DNA from 3 places in the Pontibacillus yanchengensis genome. Region 3 is predicted to be linked to each of the others. Evidence: riboswitches for the same ligand, from Rfam matches in the RefSeq annotation. Region 3 holds a riboswitch; each other region holds the start of a gene.
The links. Region 3 has a riboswitch for cyclic di-GMP ahead of GLW08_RS07570 (anti-repressor SinI family protein). Riboswitches for the same ligand answer to the same signal wherever they lie in the genome.

Region 1: another riboswitch for cyclic di-GMP. It lies ahead of GLW08_RS05990 (response regulator); the one in region 3 lies ahead of GLW08_RS07570 (anti-repressor SinI family protein).
Region 2: another riboswitch for cyclic di-GMP. It lies ahead of GLW08_RS10230 (bifunctional diguanylate cyclase/phosphodiesterase); the one in region 3 lies ahead of GLW08_RS07570 (anti-repressor SinI family protein).

The regions. Positions count from the first base shown of each region.
Region 1 covers NZ_WMEU01000001.1:1,241,616-1,245,908, forward strand. Annotated here, with positions in the region: gene GLW08_RS05980 (MFS transporter) at 1-352, opposite strand, end outside; gene GLW08_RS05985 (MgtC/SapB family protein) at 598-1,062, opposite strand; cyclic di-GMP riboswitch class I at 2,020-2,105, shown strand; gene GLW08_RS05990 (response regulator) at 2,159-2,536, shown strand; gene GLW08_RS22070 (hypothetical protein) at 2,709-2,843, shown strand; gene GLW08_RS05995 (CBO0543 family protein) at 3,870-4,293, shown strand, end outside.
Region 2 covers NZ_WMEU01000003.1:30,576-34,868, reverse strand. Annotated here, with positions in the region: gene GLW08_RS10235 (hypothetical protein) at 1-1,359, shown strand, start outside; cyclic di-GMP riboswitch class I at 1,654-1,735, shown strand; gene GLW08_RS10230 (bifunctional diguanylate cyclase/phosphodiesterase) at 1,809-3,656, shown strand; gene GLW08_RS10225 (efflux RND transporter permease subunit) at 3,869-4,293, opposite strand, start outside.
Region 3 covers NZ_WMEU01000002.1:79,830-84,122, reverse strand. Annotated here, with positions in the region: gene GLW08_RS07585 (purine-cytosine permease family protein) at 1-920, shown strand, start outside; gene GLW08_RS21615 (hypothetical protein) at 994-1,152, opposite strand; gene GLW08_RS07580 (universal stress protein) at 1,269-1,715, shown strand; gene GLW08_RS07575 (helix-turn-helix domain-containing protein) at 1,800-2,165, opposite strand; gene GLW08_RS07570 (anti-repressor SinI family protein) at 2,268-2,420, opposite strand; cyclic di-GMP riboswitch class I at 2,443-2,528, opposite strand; gene GLW08_RS07565 (MogA/MoaB family molybdenum cofactor biosynthesis protein) at 2,938-3,444, opposite strand; gene GLW08_RS07560 (EcsC family protein) at 3,444-4,271, opposite strand.

The sequences.
Region 1 (4,293 bases), on a different contig from region 3:
TAAAAGCAGATAAAAAACCATTAAGAAAAATTATGATAACGATTGATGAAAACATCAATAGATCTCCCCAATATAAAAGGGGAATAAGCAAAAGAAACATACCTCTTAATCCATTCTCTACAACCATTAACGTTCTTCTATTAAATTGATCCAGTACAACTCCCGCAAAAACGCTAGATATCAGTGGTGATATCGTTGCTGCTGTAATTACAAACCCAATCGCAGAAGCTGAATTAGTCAGTTGATATACAAACCACGCAATTGCAATCCACGAAATCTTTTTAGCTAGTTCTAGCACTAACCTAGCTATAAGAAAAAAGGTGATGTTTCTCTTAGCTAATACATGCAGCATATGAAAAGAACTCCTCAAAAACTGGTAAATCATTATGATTCCATTTATTTCACACTTTCATATAATTCTACTTTCCTGTCAATTAGTTAACGAATCTCAATTGACATACAGAAAATAAAAACAGCATGCGACCTGCACATGCTGTTCATTGTCAATATTGTAGACCCCTAAAAAGATTACACAAATGGTTCTGCACCTTGATCTCAGAACCGAGAATATATTCATGAAAATTAGTCTTTTTTGATTTATTTATTTCGAACTAATTCACGGTTTTCAAAATAACCGGCAGTTTTCGTAAAAATAAACGTAATGAATACCGAATATAAAACTGCCATATAGAATCCAGCTCCTACACCTATACCTACACCACCTACAAATAGAATCATAGCCGCAGAAGTAAGTCCTTTAACTCTTAGTCCATCCTTTAATATCACTCCCGCACCAAGGAAACCTAATCCAGATACTATTTGAGCAGCAAGTCTCATAGGGTCCATTACTTTCCCGCTAAATGGTTCACTAAATGAAGATGCACTATTTATCGAAATAATTGTAATCAAAGTACATGCAGTAGACACATAAGTATAAGTCTTCATACCTGCTGGTTTATGTTTTGAGGTTCTATCCATTCCTATCATAAAACCTAGCAAAGCACTCAATGTAATCTTAAAATACATTTCATACTCTATAAAGAAAGACGTAATAGTTTCCATAGTATCAACTCCCTTCTCATTATACTAAAATTACTTTTATTAGATTACAATAATCTTCCTATGTAAAAATATATATGCAAGAAGAAGAGGAAATAATGTAAAAAAAGATGTCTTTTAATGCCTAGGAGATAAAGTAGGGAAAATAGAGAGAATAAATATCAAGCTTTAAAACGCTAGTACGTGCCAAAGATGTAATGAAATTCAATCCGGATCATCAAGGTAATAATATGTTTCATTAAATATGTTAATAGTTTCTTCATTAATTTTTATAGTTTTATTATCTATCCACTTAAAATCTAAGTTTTAAAGGAATATATATTAAACAAATATATATTTGAAATTAAAAGTATAATAATAGTTATTAGAATATTTTTTAGTGTCATTAAACCTCCACCTTCACATAACAAAACAAGAACTCTACAAACTCTCTAGATATAAAGAATTCTCCTTTACTCATCATCTTTTTCTTTTACATATTGATTAGCATTATAAGTTATTTCTCGTAAAGATTTAAGCATATTATCCACTTGTTTACTTTTTTCCTTGGAATAATATTTTTCAAAATTATACAAAACATTATCAGTTGTAGCTTCAAAGACTGTTTATCCGAATATTAAGTTTAAATCATAGGCGTCATGTAGGCCTTCAAAATAATCAATACTCCTCTTTTGTTCCAACGCATCAGCTATATTCACAAAATACCTCCCTCTTTTATATAGCGTGTTTACCCAAGTTGTACTTATAGTATCTATATTAGGCTGAGAGGATTTTTCTTCTACTGCTCCTCCCCAATTACACCCACTTAATACTAGATCTAAAATCACAATTAAATTCAAATAAATTACACACTCACATTAGTTGGACTGTAGAAGATTATTAGAAGTATATTTTAGAATCCCTCTTTTATTAACAAATTTTTCAATAACACATCAAAAATTGTAGAATTCTGTCGATATATGCTAGCATAGGCAAATTTTACGAAAGTAAAAGACGCAAAGCCACGGACCTAAAGTTTTATGTACCACGGTAGCCGGGTTGCACATCGAATCCCATTTCCTAATTTGCCTTAATATTTAGCGAAAAGGGGGATGTCTTCATGCATAGCGTAATGCTAGTTGATGACTCCAAATTCATGCGGTCATGGCTGAAAAGCCTACTTCATGACTCAAATTACTATGTTGTAGCAGAAGCAAGTGATGGTTGTACTGCTACTACACTCTATAAGGAACACAGACCGGAAGTAGTTATTTTAGATATCACATTGCCATGGCTTGGAGGTATCGATTGTCTTAGAAACATTTTAGATGATGATCCTAATGCCAATGTGATGATGTGTTCATCAGTAGGTCATAAATTCCATGTAACGGAGTCTCTCAGAATAGGAGCTAAGGACTTTATAATGAAACCGAACTTTAGTCATTTAATTGAGTCCTTAGATAAAATAACTTCAGAAAAGAACTTCATCGTTAAGTGAAATCTATATTCAATAGACGATTGAACTACATAGAAAGTCAAATGTCCTATATATGATTTATATTCAATGTAGGGACTTGCGACAAATTTCCTGTTTTCTTCCTATAACTTGAAATTTTCTGAATATTAACCATATAATGTAAACACATCCAAATTAAGGAGGTGTTTTCTACATGGAAAAACTAAAAAAGTTTGGTTTAGTAGGTGTTGTAGCGCTAGGTTTAATCGCTGGAACATCATATGCAGGTGCTAATCAATCCGAACAGGCATATGATGCATGTGAGTCTTGGTATTACACAGATTGTTAATAAAATACTTAGTTTAGCTCCCCCCCTAATAGGGGAGCTCTTTTAACTCTAATTAATAAGCTCAAGCTGTAATTCTTTGAGTTCTTATATAAAATACCTTCTGTAAGGAAAATTCATTGTTAATCACCCTCCCTAACAAGATAACCATTGTCATATAATTCAAATAATGTATAATGAAAAATCAGGAAATTTGGGTTTCGCTGTTTCTACCCCTAATTCAGTGATTATTAATTTGAAACTCTTCAAGATAAAATTTCCTGGAACTTAAGAGCTAAGTTCCCCTCACTAAATGTTTTGAGCGCATGTGTTATTTGCACATTGCGCTATTTTTTTGCTTTAATTTCTTAGCCCTCTATTTATTTATTACTATCCATAAATTCAATCATTTCTTCAATTGATGTACATGCGTGTTTTTAATTACACCTAATCACTATTTAGTTGCATCTATATCAAAGTTTCGAAATTGCTATTTTGGGGTAAATAATTGAAATGGCTAAATTAAGGAGTTTCTTATGAATGAAATCTTGTTAAATGATGATGAACAAGAGATAATAACAAGAGACTTAAACAGATTAAACGAATTACGAAACACTATCTCCCATACAGACTCAAATTATTTGACAGTACTAGACTCCGAAATAGATTTAATTCACACAGCTTTAACCAATAAACCGACTTAATTATTAATTTTTGAATTTCTATTATTTCGTATATATTATTGTTCTATCATTCCAACTAAACTTCAAAGCACATGGCCTTAAGAGCTATGTGCTTTTTTCTTTTTTATAATTTAAGAACATCTAAGCTGTTGCCTTGATATATCTCTATTTAACTTCACCCCCTTGAAATTCCAATGTATAATTTCTATCTAACTAAGAATCCAATGACATTTTCCATGAAAGGCGTTCAGTCTATATACTGAGCGCCTTTCTCTATTTAATAAACACAAGCTATTTTATTGAAGAACCTTTTCAAAGGAATGATTTTTGGTAACACTAATAATAAAATCATGGAGTTGTTGTTATTATGGATCAACAAACATACTTAGAAAAAAACCTAGAATTTTATGAAAAACTCACTAACATGGCAAAATCAAAAATACCGTTCTGGTATGAAAACGTATTATTCACACCTCATTGGTGGGCAGGATTAGCATTATCAACTGCACCATGGATAGTTTGGTTCTTACTAAGCAAAAAAGAAAGTAGAGATAGACTTTTGTATTCAGGATTTTTAGTTATATTACTTTCATCCTTCCTTGATTTTCTTGGTGTGAAGTTTGGGCTATGGGTGTATCATTATGGGCTATTTCCTTGGATACCTGCATATGCACCTTGGGACTGCTCGCTAATACCAGTGATAATTATGGGGTTGATTGAATATAAACCCCATGTTTCACCACTATTAAAGGGCTTGATATATGCTTTCTTGACTTCATTTATAGGTGAGT
Region 2 (4,293 bases), on a different contig from region 3:
CGGGAAGCTGGGACGTTTACCCTTACCAAGCGGACCTTATCCAACGATGATGTTGTCTATTTTACAAAATGGGAAAATGGCCAAGATATTGCGACGAGCATGGACATTACCTATCAATTTGAAAATACCGATAAGCTAACGCTGAATCCCACTCCAGTTGATAGCATTCAGCACAAGCACGACCCTACGGTAGGTGTCGACTCCACTACCCTTCCTGTCGGGCTATTACAGGCTGGTAAAAGTGGATCAGCCTGGCTTGGCCGAAGCTATCAATCTACTTCTCTATCGGAAACGTACGAAGATGGTAGCAAAAGTGTGTTGAGGGAAATTGGTGATGAGGTGAATCCATATATGGTGGAAGACGGTAACCTCGTGCAGAACCTTTCCTCCGGCAGGTCTGACATTGCGGAAAGCTGGATGCTATGGTCAGATGAAGACCTTTTTCAAGATGAAGATGTGTTGAAGAATTGGGAGGCTTATACGGCCGAGCATTACATGAGCACGCAGAAGTGGCTAACCCCAGCTGGTTCCTATAAGAAACTCGCGTATTCGATTGAGCCTGGCACGGAGCTAGGATACGGGCGAAGCATTGGTGGATTACCGAATAAATCCGCTTTAGAGCGCTATAAGGAAACAGGCGAGCGTTTTTTTGAAAGCATGACATTGAATTCCGTTGCGATGATTGAAGCGTATCGCGCTGAAAAAGATACAAAGCTATGGAAGACGGAGTACACGAGTACATGGGTCATGGATGACTACGGCATTCACGCACCGTACACCGATACCCGACACAATGAGAAATTGTCGTTATTCTTGATGAAGGCAGCTGATACGTTTGACGTGCCTTCCTTGAAAGAGCAGACGCTTGTGTATGCGGATCATCTTTTAAAGCAAGCTGAAGAAGGCAATACCATTTCATATGGTGGGGATGCCTTTTTAGTAGCGGACTACGACGGCCCAGGAAAAACCAAAACGCCACACGCTTCCTTGAACCACGCATTAGGCGAAGCATACTACTTGCTTCAAGCCTATCAGCAATCAGGAAAGGAATCCTATCTTGAGCTTGCTCATTCGATTCGATTAGCTATTGAAGAGATTGGCATGGATTGGGTACGCGAAGAAGGTGAACATCGCAAGGACGTCTGGTACATGGTGAAAGCTGACCACAGTTTCGCAGGTAATGACTATCAGCTTCTCACCCTTATCGATCTATACAAAAACCAACAAGCCTGGTCGAAGACGAAATACGGCACAAGCGACATGTTTGCTAAACTCATTGATTCCAAAGCAGCATATCTGGAGCGCGCCGATGTCGATGTCGCACAGGCAGTAAGTGAATATGAAAGCATCGCCCAGTAGGGCGATGCTTTTTTTGTGGGGTCAGACCCCCACCGTTGTAGAGCGATAAAGGATTGCAGGATAAGTGACCATGTTATGTAGGTTTGTGAGATATATAGCTTCAAGATTGTACAGTTATCCACACTATATTCTGTAATGCTTTAGAACTGCATCATGGAGGCCATATGGTATCGCATGAAAGTGAGTCTATTACAAAAGACTCACTAAAACTAAAATACATAAGGTTTTTGGTCTGTAGTATAGTATATTATTACTTTTTATATTACAATATTAGTTAATGCAAAATAACGATAAATAAGATAAAGGCAAACTTATTGAAAAATAAGGACGCAAAGCTACGAGCCTAAGGCAATGCTATGGTCGTCGAGTTACCGAATACATTTTTGAGGAAGAGATATATCCTATGTTCGGTAGGTATATCTCTTTTTGTTTATAAGGAGGTAATAAAATTGACTATCATTAAACCTATAATGAAAAGATCAAATGGTGACGACAACGCTCCTTTTTATCATTCGAATGAACCATCCGTTTTTAAAGAAAGTGGTGAAACCAAAATCGTTCAAGATAGTACGGATTGCCAGCATATAAAGCAGCAATTAGCTAATAAAGAGCAAGAAGCAATGATAATTTATAACAACCTTGAAGAAGTTGTTTGGTCTATCGATATTCCCTCCAAGGACGTACTATTTTGTTCTAACGGATTTGAAAAGCTGTATGGTTATACATTGGACTATATCATTAGTGAGCAGGAATATTGGCAAAGTCTTATTCATCCTGATGATAGGAGCAAAATGAAAAGAGCAATCGAGGATTTATTGAAAGGGGAAAAGCTCTTTGTACAATATCGTTATTATCACCCATCTGGAGAAATACGTTGGATTGAAGTGAAATGCTTCCCCATTTTAAATGATCAACATCAGCTAACAAAGCTAGATGGAATCATGTGGGATATTACTGACAAAAAGCATATGGAAGAAAGAAAAGAATATTTAGCTTATCACGATTATTTAACCGACTTACCAAATCGCAGACAGTTTGACTCCCGAATGGATGAGTTAGTAAAGAATCCTCATTCAGTAGAATCATTTGGCCTTTTATTTTTAGATTTAGATCGATTTAAACATATAAATGATATGCTTGGTCATTTTATTGGGGATCAATTGATTAAGGAAATATCCGATCGCTTACGAGAATGCGTTGGGCATCAACACTTTGTAGCTAGAATGGGCGGAGATGAGTTTTCATCTATTTTATATGGGGTAGATGTAGATCAAGCCATAGAAATTGCTGACCAGATTACAAAACAAGTGAGAGAACCCTATTTTATTAAAGGGTATGAATTACATATAACAACCAGTATTGGTATTAGCATGTACCCTTTCGATGGAGAAGAAGCCAATCATATGATTCATAATACGGATGCCGCACTTTATCATGCAAAACACATGGGGAAAAACACGCATCAAATATACACGCCTTCTATGAATATAACCTCCCATAAGGTTTATTACTTAGAAAAAGATATTCGAAAAGCCATTTATCGAGATGAACTTTTTCTTGAATACCAACCTAAAGTCTCATCGAAGACTGGTGAAATAATGGGTGCTGAAGCTTTGATAAGATGGGAGCATTCAGAATGGGGGAGAGTTTCTCCAGGAGAGTTCATTCCTATTGCAGAGGAAAGTGACTTGATTTGTGAAATTGGTAATTGGGTCATCTACCAGGTTTGTCAGCAACTTCATGATTGGAAAAGGAGTGGCATCGATCTTGTACCTATTTCGATTAATGTCTCTCCTAAACAATTACTAAAGGAAAATTTCACTCAAACCATTATGGAGGCATGCAAAATATATAGCATTGATCCCACATCCCTCCATATTGAGATTACAGAAACATCGCTCATTCAATCGTCAATCGTCGTTAATGAAACTCTTACTACATTAAAAGACATAGGTATTACCTTATCATTAGATGACTTCGGGATAGGCTATTCTTCGCTAACTCACATACGACAATTTGATTTAGATGTACTGAAGATTGACAAATCCTTTATTAATAACTTACCTGATCAACAAGAGGACGTTACAATCATTTCTAGTTTAATCACAATGGCTCATGGCCTTGGGTTGAAAATTGTTGCTGAAGGAGTGGAAAAACAAGATCAATTATCCTTCCTACAACAACAGGAATGTGATTATATTCAAGGGTATTTGTTTAGTAAACCTATCTTAGCTAATGAATTTATTACATTACTAAACAAGAATCGTTTGCAGAATAAACATCCTCATTACACATAGAATACGCCCAATAAAAGACAGTACATTTTGAGTTCGCTTTAGTAATGCAACGGCATCTCCCAATATGAACCTGAATTCAAATGTCTAAAAGAGGACAAGACACCATCTGCTTTCACGGTGCCAGCCCCCACCGTTGTAGAGCAGTGGTGTTGGAGCGTAATAAAAAAGGTACTGGCGGTGGCCAGTACCTTTTTTTGTTGTTTGCTTTATCGTTATTCTGTCGATAAGCTTTCGTTTTTCTTTTTGCGGCGGCCGCGTTGGAAGAGGCCTCCGATTTTGCGGGATAGGTCGTCGAAATAGGTGTAGACGACTGGGATTAGGATCAGTGTAAAGAAACTGGATACAGTTAGGCCAAAAATGATGGTGATGGCCATTGGTTGCTGAGCTTCGGCGCCTTGGCCGAGTCCGAGTGCTAGTGGAATCATGCCGAGTACAGTGGTTAATGTCGTCATCAGGATAGGGCGCAGGCGACTTGGGCCGGCTTCGAGGATTGCTTCGTAGCGATCGCTCCCTTTTGACCTGACGATGTTAATGTAATCCACGAGTACAATGGCATTGTTGACGACAATACCGGCGAGCATGATGACCCCGATGACGGCTGGAATGCTTAGGGGCTTGCCTGTTATAAATAATCCAC
Region 3 (4,293 bases):
TAACTGGAACTGAATATCCATTCTTAATGTTTTCCATTCCTATCTCTATTGTCATGGTTATATTAGCCATTATCGGCTTTGAGGCAGTAAAAAAAGCTACCTCTTACTTCCTGCCATTACTGTTACTTGGCGAAGGTACCATGCTCTATATCTACTTTACTACAAATGAAACAAATCGTTCATTATTAGAGCTTACACCAGAAAGTGGCCATGGTAGCTTTACGATGATGGCTTTCTTTTCTAGCTTAGCATTTGTTCAATACGTATCGGGCGTAAGTGCTTCAGCAGACATGACACGTTACGCAAAAACGCCAAATCAAGGTGCTCTTGGATTATTTTTGGGGAATAGCTTTGGTTTTATCTTAACTGCTATTTTAGGAAGTGGTTCGGCTTATTTATTTAACGATGTAAATCCTTATGTTTCCTCAACAGCAGTAACATCCACTCCATGGATGATAACAATCATCACCTTAACCGCTATGGTTTCGATGCTTTCCATTAATATGAGCAATGCTTATACAGGCGGATATAGTCTCTTGAATACTTTTTCTCAACTCTCAAGAGTTCAAAGCGCAATCATTTTCGGTGTGTTAGGTGTGGTATTAAGTGCCACTCCAACTCTTGTTAATCAAGCTGAGCAATTTATATCGGCTCTTGGAGGTCTGATCATTCCTATATCCGCCGTCATTGTAGTTGATTATTTATGGATAAAGCGAGCAAGCATACCCACATCATCATTGTTATCCCTTCAAGAAACAGGGAGTGTGTACCGATTGCCATTTATCTCTGTTTTAATCGGGACAGCAATTTACTTCGTCATACCAGAAAGCTTTTCTCCTGGCTTTCTTACCTTTGTCATTGTCGGAGTTCTTTATGGAGTTTTAGCTGAATTCAACAAAACAAAATTTGCTTCCTTATAAATAAACAAACACCCTTCACTCGTGTAAGGTGAAGGGTGAGCTTTATGCTTTCATCAATCAAGTGAAGACGTGGTTAAAAAGAACGTTTTGGTTCCTTTTTGGCCTTTTTGTTTCTTTCGTTTTGTTCGTATTGATCAATTACTCCACTCATATAACTATCAGAAAGTTGTTCTGCTACAATCTTTTCCCCTTCAGGGTCGAATTGTAAACCTAGCTTGTTTTCCTTATCCATATAGAACACCTCCCACTTTTAGTATGTCACAAGATAGCCTTATTCTTCGCCACATCTTTTTCCAAATGAAAGCGTTCAAATGTTATAATGAAGAAAAAGGAAAGGAGAGATTCCATATGCCATTTGAGTACAAACGTATCGTTATTGCAGTCGATGGCTCGGAAGCCTCTGAACATGCTTTTGAAAAAGCAATAGATATCGCTAGACGTAACGATGCTCATCTCTTTATTTGTCATGTTGTAGATACACGTGCTTTTGCAACAGTGGAAGCATACGATCGCTCTTTAGCAGAACGAGCTGAAGGATATGCAACGGAGCTCTTAAACAAGTATGAAAAACAGGCAAAAGAAGCAGGAATTCAGCAAGTACAAGTGGATATTGATTATGGGTCTCCAAAAGTAAAAATCGCAAAAGAAGTAGCGCCAAAATTAGAAGCAGACTTAATTATATGTGGTGCCACAGGATTAAACGCTGTAGAACGTTTCTTTATTGGAAGTGTTTCTGAACATATCACTCGATATGCAAGCTGTGATGTATTAGTTGTAAGAGCGGATACTCACTAGGAGTTCGTTATTTTTCAGTCGTCTTATAATAAAAACGAAGCTGTTACCGATACAGCTTCGTTTTTTGTTAGTACATTTTTATTTTCAGTTGGATTTATTGTTTTTTTCCTGGGTGTATTCACCTTGGTGGAGTCGCCATTTGTTAAACTCAAGAAATTCTTTAAATTGATCTTTCGTTACTCCTGAGTCCTGGGCCTCTCTAACCAAGTCTACCCAATCTTCATCTAAAGATGATGACCCTTCTTCCCGTTGTTGGTCATTATGTAGCAAATGCTCTAGGGGGACATGCAGTACCTTTGAGATTTTTTCTAGAAATTGAATAGAAGGATTTTTTTGTAGGTTACGTTCAATAGAACTAAGATACGATTTAGCAACACCAGCTCGTTCTGCTAGTTCTGATAAGGATAGTTGTTTTTCTTTTCGTAAAGCCTTAATTTGTTCTCCTATCATGGCACTTCACCTTCTTCCTGCAATGAAGTATACCATATTTGAATTAAAGGTTTCATTCTTGTTCTGAAAAATATTAAAAATCAATACAAAATCCTTATACCTTCACTTCTTATAAACAACCATTTGATCTTCTTTCCGATAGAAGAACCCTTTTATTTCTTCTTTGGTTAATCCCAGCTCCTTTGCCTGTTTGATTAACTCTACCCATTCACTATCAAGCTCTTCTCGATCAGTAACCGTATTTGTTTTCATCATTCTCCTCCAAACCTGAATTTTTCCAGGTAGACCAGCCGTCTTAGTAAAATTCACCTTAGACCTGTGACTTTGCGTCCTAACCTTTCAATTAGTTTGCCTTTTTCTGAAGGATTAGTATAGATTAACTATACAAAACTTGTCCCAAAAATATTGTTAGAATTTGTTAGCAAAATCCATTTTTATTTGATGATTTTGTCGAAATAACTTAAATTTCTGTCAATTAAAAGTGTGCAATAATTTTGAATTAATTCCCATTTTATTCTTTTATTGTCATTAAATTTGCTTACCTATAGCCATTCTCTTGTAATTCTTGGATTGGAGATAGACACTTATTATTAACTCTCTCCAAATAGTGATGTCAGCAGGGGGTTTTGATAAACAACTTTTAGGCTTCTTTGGTAGAAAGAAGTAGACAAGACTAAATTAGAAATAACAATATAACAAACACTCCAATTCTTATGATAATTGGAGTTTCGATTTAAAATAATCCCCTCAATACGAGGTTTTCACTTAAAACTTATTTTGATAACTCTCTTACTACATGGGGTAATTCAGGCATAATCAGTTTTTCCATTGCTAAACGAACCGCTCCAGTGGAACCGGGGGTTGAAAACAAAATTGTTTGGTTTCGCACACCTGCTATGGCTCTTGATAACATAGCAGCAGAACCTATATCTTCTGTATAGCTTAGCATGCGAAACAATTCACCAAAGCCTACCATTTCCTTGTCTAACATACCTTCCACTGTCTCAATGGTTACATCACGTTTTGCCATACCAGTACCACCATTGGTTAGAACGGCTTCAATTCTCTCATCGCTACACCCTAACTCAATCGATTCTCGGATTGCTTGCTGATGGTCTTTTACAATTTCATAGTCCTTAACAACATGACCTGAAGACGTTAAAAAATCCATCATTAGCTGGCCGCTTTTGTCAGAGGACTCGTCTCTAGTATCAGAAATAGTAATCACTTTACAAGTTATCGATGGTTTTGATTGTTGTTTATGTTCTGAAACGGACATTACTCAATCTCTCCTTGCTCAACAAGATAACGATATTGATAAAATCGTAGTGCAAAATCGGTCACTTGTCGGGTTAATTGATAATTTAATGTAGCTCCTATAACCATACTAACAATCGGCATTCCTTGAATGAGTTTTTTCCGGAACGTTAGAATAAATAATGATTTCATTCCTTGCTTAAATGGCTGTTCTAGCCATGTTTCATCTGTGAATTCATCCTCACCTTCATAAATAAACGGAGAAGTATGATGTTCAAGTTCTTTTTTTAGATCATCCCAGGCCCCTTTTTGCAGTCGCTTTGGTAACGTAGCTGCATGAAAAATCTTTAATGACAACATCATTTCATAAGGATGATTTACTTCATATCCAAATGTTAAACCAATTAGCTGTACAGCTCGAAGGTTTAATATCATCATTAATGGAAAATCCACCCCTAAAAGAAGATATCCGCCCGTGCCTGTAAGACCTCCTTGAGCAAAGGAATATAGCTTGCCTTTTGCGATATGTTGATGCGCTAAGTATGTTAATTGATCAATCGTTAATTCTTTCATATCTTCTAAATAATCAATATCTGATCGGAAAATACGACCACTTGTTAAAATTCTTAATCTTGCTTCATTTTGAAATGCTGTTCCTTGTATGTAGGCATGTGTATGAAAGAACCATTGATCCATTTGGTGGAAAAATTTTTTCTTCATTTTTGGATTTAAGTTCGTGAAGGTTTTATTCATCCATTGCTCATAAATCATTTCAAAGTCATTAGCTCGATAATCTTTCCATTGGTTCTCCCATTTTAGAATATCTTGATACACTTTTTCCTCACTCATGCTACATCCGCCCCTTCACATG